Halotia branconii CENA392: one gene and its partner. The protein of the gene in region 1 interacts with the protein of each later gene in a pairwise test. Links are inferred from orthologs where the notes say so. Each region holds a gene or a part of one and is shown on either strand. Other genes may lie near its edges.

Evidence for each region. The genes of interacting proteins can lie anywhere in the genome.
Region 2: the proteins of trhO (region 1) and rplL interact in binary tests that used the Escherichia coli proteins (3 or more experiments, as listed by UniProt). The link is inferred for Halotia branconii CENA392 from one-to-one orthologs.

The regions. Positions count from the first base shown.
Region 1 is NZ_CP124543.1:1,561,035-1,564,477, reverse strand. Bases 80-3,069 are described here. They hold trhO (oxygen-dependent tRNA uridine(34) hydroxylase TrhO), read left to right. Parts: upstream 80-1,092; coding sequence 1,093-2,046; downstream 2,047-3,069. Other genes in these bases: QI031_RS06925 (class I SAM-dependent methyltransferase), read right to left, coding at 1,976-2,653; QI031_RS06940 (DUF938 domain-containing protein), read left to right, coding at 315-962; QI031_RS06945 (lysophospholipid acyltransferase family protein), read right to left, coding at 80-138. Outside these bases: more of QI031_RS06945, read right to left, coding at 1-79; treZ (malto-oligosyltrehalose trehalohydrolase), read left to right, coding at 3,201-3,443. UniProt on the Escherichia coli protein: Catalyzes oxygen-dependent 5-hydroxyuridine (ho5U) modification at position 34 in tRNAs, the first step in 5-carboxymethoxyuridine (cmo5U) biosynthesis.
Region 2 is NZ_CP124543.1:5,764,911-5,768,238, reverse strand. What follows is about bases 221-3,095. They hold rplL (50S ribosomal protein L7/L12), read left to right. Parts: upstream 221-1,397; coding sequence 1,398-1,793; downstream 1,794-3,095. Other genes in these bases: QI031_RS25485 (AI-2E family transporter), read left to right, coding at 2,700-3,095; QI031_RS25490 (lysophospholipid acyltransferase family protein), read left to right, coding at 1,929-2,567; rplJ (50S ribosomal protein L10), read left to right, coding at 754-1,317; rplA (50S ribosomal protein L1), read left to right, coding at 221-449. Also shown: more of rplA, read left to right, coding at 1-220; more of QI031_RS25485, read left to right, coding at 3,096-3,328. UniProt on the Escherichia coli protein: The binding site for several of the GTPase factors involved in protein synthesis (IF-2, EF-Tu, EF-G and RF3). Is thus essential for accurate translation.

The sequences.
Region 1 (3,443 bases):
ACCAGCAGGTAGCCAAGGTCTAGTCCGGAATCTCAAGATAAAAGGCAGTAACCACCGCATAATCTGGAGTACAAACGGGTTAAATCGGGGAGTAATAAATTTTAGTGGTGGTTGAGTAGATTGAATCGATCTAGGCAAGTTGCTCTCCAGATTATTTTGCTACAAAGGATAAAATTTACCAAAGTTGCGATGCGATCGCCCCATTGATTCTGACACTTTTAAAAGTTAGCGTAGATAATTAAGGGCTTGTTGGTAGATATCAATTAATTAAGATTAAGACCGCACTGGCTCACCTGTTCCCCGTTCCCTGTTATATGAATACACCACAAGACGCACGACAATATGCACCCGCAACGCAGCGCAATCGTCAACCCATTATAGAGGTGCTTTTACAAGTACTGCCTGCAAGTGGCACTATTTTAGAAATAGCAAGTGGGACTGGTGAACATGCCGTATTTTTTGCCCCACGTCTGAGTCCTCGTAAATGGCTACCTTCTGACCAAAATCCTCAATTACGATCTAGTATTGCAGCTTGGGCTGAACAATTTCCCTGTGATAATTTGTATCCACCGCTGGAACTTGATGCTAGTATGCCAGCTTGGCCAGTAGAAAAAAGGGAAAACTTACCAGATTCGCCAATTGTGGCCATAGTCAACATTAATATGATTCACATTTCACCTTGGTCAGCTTGTTTGGGATTGATGGCGGGTGCTGGGCGGATTCTGCCTCCTAGTGGTATTCTTTATTTGTATGGGCCGTTCAAAAAAAATCAAGAACATACTGCACCGAGTAACGCAGCTTTTGACGAATCTTTACAAGCGCAAAATCCAGAGTGGGGTGTGCGTAACCTAGAAGACGTTGTAGCCGCAGCTGAAGCCCAAAACCTAGTTTTGCAAGCAACTTATCAAATGCCCGCCAATAATCTTTCAATAGTATTTCAACGTTCTAGTAGTGGAGATTAGCGGACTCGAACCGCTGACATCCTGCTTGCAAAGCAGGCGCTCTACCAACTGAGCTAAACCCCCAAAATTCAGTTATCAGTTATCAGCCGCCATTGTTATCGTAACTGAATATTGGGCGATCGCCAAAAGAATAATGCTAGAAAATACTCAAGTTGTTGCAGCTTTTTATAAATTTGTGAAGCTGCTAGATTTTACCCAAAAACAAGACAAACTGCTATCTTACTGCCTAGAGCAGGGTGTCAAGGGAACTATTTTGCTAGCAGCAGAAGGTATTAATGGTACAATTGCGGGTTCTCGGCAAGCAATTGATTCTGTTCTTGCTTTTTTACGTTCTGATTCTCGTTTAGCTGACCTAGAACACAAAGAATCATACACTGACACGCCACCATTTGAACGGATGAAGGTGCGTTTAAAATCAGAAATTGTCACTTTAGGGTTGCCTGAAGTTGATCCTAATAAGCAAGTTGGGACTTATGTCAATCCCCAAGAATGGAATGATTTAATTTCTGATCCAGAAGTCACCGTGATTGACACCCGCAACGATTATGAGGTAAATATCGGTACTTTTAAAAGGGCGCAAAATCCGCAAACTGAATCATTCCGGGAGTTTCCAGAATATGTCAGTAACCACCTTGACCCCAATCAACACAAAAAAGTTGCTTTGTTTTGTACTGGTGGGATTCGTTGTGAAAAAGCTTCATCTTTGATGCTTGCTCAAGGTTTTGCTGAAGTGTATCATCTCAAAGGTGGCATTCTCAAGTATTTGGAATCAGTCCCAGCCGCAGAGAGTTTATGGCAAGGTGAATGTTTTGTTTTTGATGAACGAGTCGCCGTCGGTCAGGGATTGACACTAGGAAGTCATGAGTTGTGCTTTTGTTGTGGCCGTCCGATTTCTGAGGAAGATAAAATATCTCCTAAGTATGAAGAAGGTATTTCTTGTACTTACTGCTTTGATAGTCTCACTGAAGATAAAAAAGTGCGTCAGCAGGAAAAATGGCGACAAATGCAGTTAGCTAATCAACGGATTCAGGACGTTTCCAAGCCAGAGTCAAACCATCCGCAATCGGCACTAAACTCAGATTAATTCGTTGGTCTTGATGCAGTTTTTCATTGAAAGCCCGAATGTTTTTGGTGCGATTGTTTTGTTCCTGGGGATCTGCAACTCTACCTGACCATAAGACATTATCGATCGCAATTAATCCTCCTGGACGCACTAGCAACAGCGATCGCTCATAATAGCCATCATAGTTACTTTTGTCGGCATCAATGAAGGCAAAATCAAAACTGTTCGCTGCTCCTGCTGCCAGTAAATTATCTAATGTTTCCATTGCTGGAGCAATGTGCAAGTCGATTTTATTTGCTACCCCTGCTTGCTGCCAATAACGACGAGCGATCGCTGTAAACTCTTCACTAACATCACAGGCTACCACTTTGCCGTCAGTCGGTAATGCCAATGCTACCACTAAAGAACTATAACCTGTAAATACACCTACTTCTAAAGTTTTTTTTGCTCCCATTAATTGCACTAACAATGCCATGAATTGTCCCTGTTCAGGAGCAATCTGCATATTACTCATGGGATGGTTAGCTGTTTCTTGCCTCAATTGCCTTAAAATATCTGCTTCTCGCAAAGAAGTAGATAGTAAATAATTATACAGTTGTGGCTCAATTAATGATTTGTGATTTGCCATTAGATTAAGTAGGTCGGTGTGAATATTTATAAAGATACGTCTTCTGGTGCTAGCGAATAGTCTGGTAGAACGACCATGATGCTAGCTGGTATGTTTGTAAACACTGGTATTGGGCATGGAGAAGAGGACAAGGGGCAGGGGGCAGGGCGCACACTTCGGCTACTTCGGCTACGCTCAGTGATCGGGGGATGAAGAAAAATTACCTCTTTCTCCCGTAAAGCCTGCGGCATAGCTACGCTTAGCGCGTAGCGTCTCCCCTTGGGAGAAGTTGCTCCACTTGGTGAGGAAGTTCAAGTCTTGGACGGCACTTCCGCGGCTGCCGGCAAACCCGTCCAACGGAGTGCCTCCGCTTCCCGTCGAGTTGAAACTTCCGTTCTCCGAAGGAGTTCTCGAAGAGTACCCAAAGGGGGAGACCCCAAGACCGCACTTCTCTCCTTGTCTCCCTGCTCCCTGCTCCCCTGCTTCTTCTGCTCCCTCCTCCTCTGCCTCTTGTTAACGGTTATGCCATGATCTCGCAAAATATATTATCTAATTTGGAGGAAACTACATGAAAATTGGCGCTCACTACTTAGGTAATGGAGAGTGCGAGTTTACAGTTTGGTCTCCAACCTTAAATAGCGTTGCTGTGCAAATTTTAACGCCAGAGCCGCAAGTCATTCCCCTCAAACCTCAAGCAGAGGGATACTGGCAAGCAAAAGTGAGTGATGTGTACCCAGGCACGCTTTACAAATATGTCGTAAATGATGAAAACGCCTTTGCCGATCCTGCTTCGCAATATCAACCAGAAGGA
Region 2 (3,328 bases), 4.2 Mb from region 1 along the record:
CTGGTGCGGATTTAGCTGGTTCAGAAGAATTGATTAACGAAATTCAACAAGGGATGATGGATTTCGATAAGTTGATTGCCACACCGGATGTCATGCCGCAGGTAGCGAAGCTCGGTAAGTTATTAGGTCCTCGTGGTTTGATGCCATCGCCCAAAGGTGGAACGGTAACATTTGACGTAGCAAGTGCGATCGCAGAATTTAAAGCTGGTAAATTAGAATTTCGAGCTGATCGGACTGGTATTGTCCATGTTATGTTTGGGAAAGTATCCTTCTCGCCTGAAGATTTGTTAATCAACTTGAAGGCGTTGCAAGAAACAATTGACCGTAACCGTCCTTCAGGAGCTAAAGGTCGTTATTGGCGCACAGTATATGTGTCTGCCACTATGGGACCATCGATTAGTATCGATGTCAGCGCCCTACGGGATTTGAAACTGACCGAAGCAGCTTAACTTTAGTCACTAGTCAGTTGTCAATGGTCAGTGGCAAATAAAAAACAACTGACAACTGACAACTGACAACTAACAAAACAAAATAAATAAAGCCGGAGACAGCAGGTGCTAATTATTAGCTTAATTTCCTGCCTAGGTTAACGCTCTAATTGCCTACTACCTTTAAGGTATAAATGTGAGTCAGTAAAGAGTATTGCTGCTAAACCCCGGCTAAAATAGCTGGGGTTTGTTGTTTTAAGGTGGTCAGAACAAAACGTATTAAGTAGGGAAAATCGATGATTTTGCCCTTGGAGGTGAAACGAATATGGGTAGAACGTTAGAAAGTAAAAAAGAGATAGTTGCTGACCTCAAAGAAACTTTGAATGAGTCAACTTTGGCACTGGTCATTGACTATCAGGGGCTAACAGTTTCTCAAATCACTGACTTAAGGCAGCGACTGCGTCCTAGTGGTGCTGTTTGCAAAGTGACTAAAAACACCTTAATGGGCATTGCTATTGAAGGTGAGGAAAAATGGCAGCCGATGTCGGAATTGCTGCAAGGTGCTTCTGCCTTTTTGTTAGTTAAAGAGGATTTCTCGTCTGCAATTAAGGCTTACCAAGATTTCCAGAAAGCCACCAAGAAGACAGAACTTCGCGGCGGCGTTATGGAAGGCCGACTGCTCAAAGAAACAGATGTCAAAGCTCTAGGAGATTTGCCATCCAAGGAACAGCTCATCGCTCAAATTGCCGGAGCTATCAATGCTTTGGCTACGAAGATTGCTGTGGGTATCAACGAAGTTCCCGGTTCGCTGGCTCGTGCCTTACAGGCTAAGGCTGACAAAGAACAAGATGGTAGTGCTGAAAGTGCTACTGAAACTGTTGCTGAATAAATTTGCCAAGCCAAGATTTTATCTTGAAGTGAAACTGACCATAAATTGACAAAAAAAATCACATTACAGGAGTTATATCAATGTCTGCTGCAACCGATCAAATTTTAGAACAATTGAAAACTTTGTCTTTGTTGGAAGCATCTGAATTAGTTAAACAAATTGAAGAAGCTTTTGGCGTGAGTGCTGCTGCACCTGCTGGTGGCATGATGATGATGGCTCCTGGTGGTGGCGGTGCTGCGGCTGCTGAACCAGTAGAAGAAAAGACCGAATTTGATGTGATTTTAGAATCAGTTCCTGCTGATAAAAAGATTGCTGTACTGAAGATTGTCCGGGAAATCACTGGTTTAGGTCTCAAAGAAGCAAAAGATTTGGTGGAAGCTGCACCCAAGTCAGTTAAAGAAGCTCTTCCCAAGGATGCCGCTGAAGATGCGAAGAAACGCATCGAAGAAGCTGGTGGTAAAGTAACTGTGAAGTAGGTAAAACTTCATTCCCAGTTTTTGAAAAAGGAGCCTCATTGAGGCTTCTTTTGATTCATATACAGTAGAGAGCTTATTTGATTAAAAGTGCTGGCGATCGCTTATGCTAAATTCAGTTTTATTAAATTATTTTCTGTGAGTAGAAACCGCGAACCGTTTATTAGTCTGGCACTTTACCACGCCTTTAAATGGTCGGTTGTCAGCCCTACGCTTCATGCTTACTTCCGGGGAAAGATTTATGGGGTGGAAAATGTACCCCAATCTCAACCACTAGTAGTAGTGAGTAATCATGCTAGTTACTTTGACCCACCGATTGTCTCTAATTGTGTAGGGCGGCCAGTGGCATACATGGCCAAAGAAGAGTTATTTGAAATCCCAGTTTTAGCACAAGCAATTAAACTATATGGCGCTTACCCAGTCAGTAGGGGAAGCGCCGATCGCACTGCCATTCGTTCAGCTCTAGAATATCTCCATAATGGTTGGGCTGTAGGTGTTTTCTTACAAGGTACTCGTACCCCAGATGGTAGAGTTACAGACCCTAAAAGAGGCGCAGCATTGTTGGCAGCTAAGGCACAAGCACCTTTGTTACCAGTGAGTGTATGGGGAACTGAGAAAATTTTAGCAAAAGGTTCGGCAATACCCCGTGCAGTTCCTCTTACTATCAGAATTGGCAATGTGATTACTACTCCTAGTTCGACAAATAAAGAGGAACTGGAAGCGGTAACACAAAAATGTACAACAGTAATTAATGATATGCACGACTTAGGGCGATAAGGAAATATGCTTTAGGGGGGTAGCGATCGCCACTTGCCTTCTATAAAGTTGAAGATCAACTTACTTTAGCAATTCAGTAAAACTTTGTGCCTAAAAATCACATAGTACTTATCTACCTTTTTGAAATGTAATATGAGCGGCTTCAAAGCCAAGAATATTTGGAATCGGTTGAATAATTTGGCACTAGTCCGCTTTTTACTATTAGTTGCTTCTGGCTGGGCTATTGTTCAGCTTTTGGCTTACTTTGAAACGGTCATAGTTATTTTTACATTTGCCACAATTTTGGCTTTTTTACTCAGTTATCCTGTACAGTGGTTGCGGCGTTTTTTGCCCCGAAGCATAGCAGTAATTGTGGTTTTTTTGACTAGCGTCATCATTATCGGGAGCCTAATTATTACTGTGGGTTTAGGAGTTTTGTCTCAAGGACAACAATTAATTGATAGTATATCTACTTTTTTAAGCTCTTTAGCACCTTTATTAGAGCAATTAGAACAAATTTTTCAAAAACGTAATCTTCAGATAGACTTAAGTGTAATTGAAGAACAATTGCGAAATCAGGCTATATCTTCTTTAGTGACTGGTTTAGCTATTTTGCAACAATTTTTGACTAACTTTGTTACGTTTATTTTAATTTCAGTTGTGGCGTTTTTTATGTTATTGGATGGAGAAAAACTTTGGGGCTTCATCCTCCAAATAGTGCCAACGCAGCGCCGCGCTAGATTTACTCGTATACTTAGACGTAGTTTTTTAGGTTTTTTCCG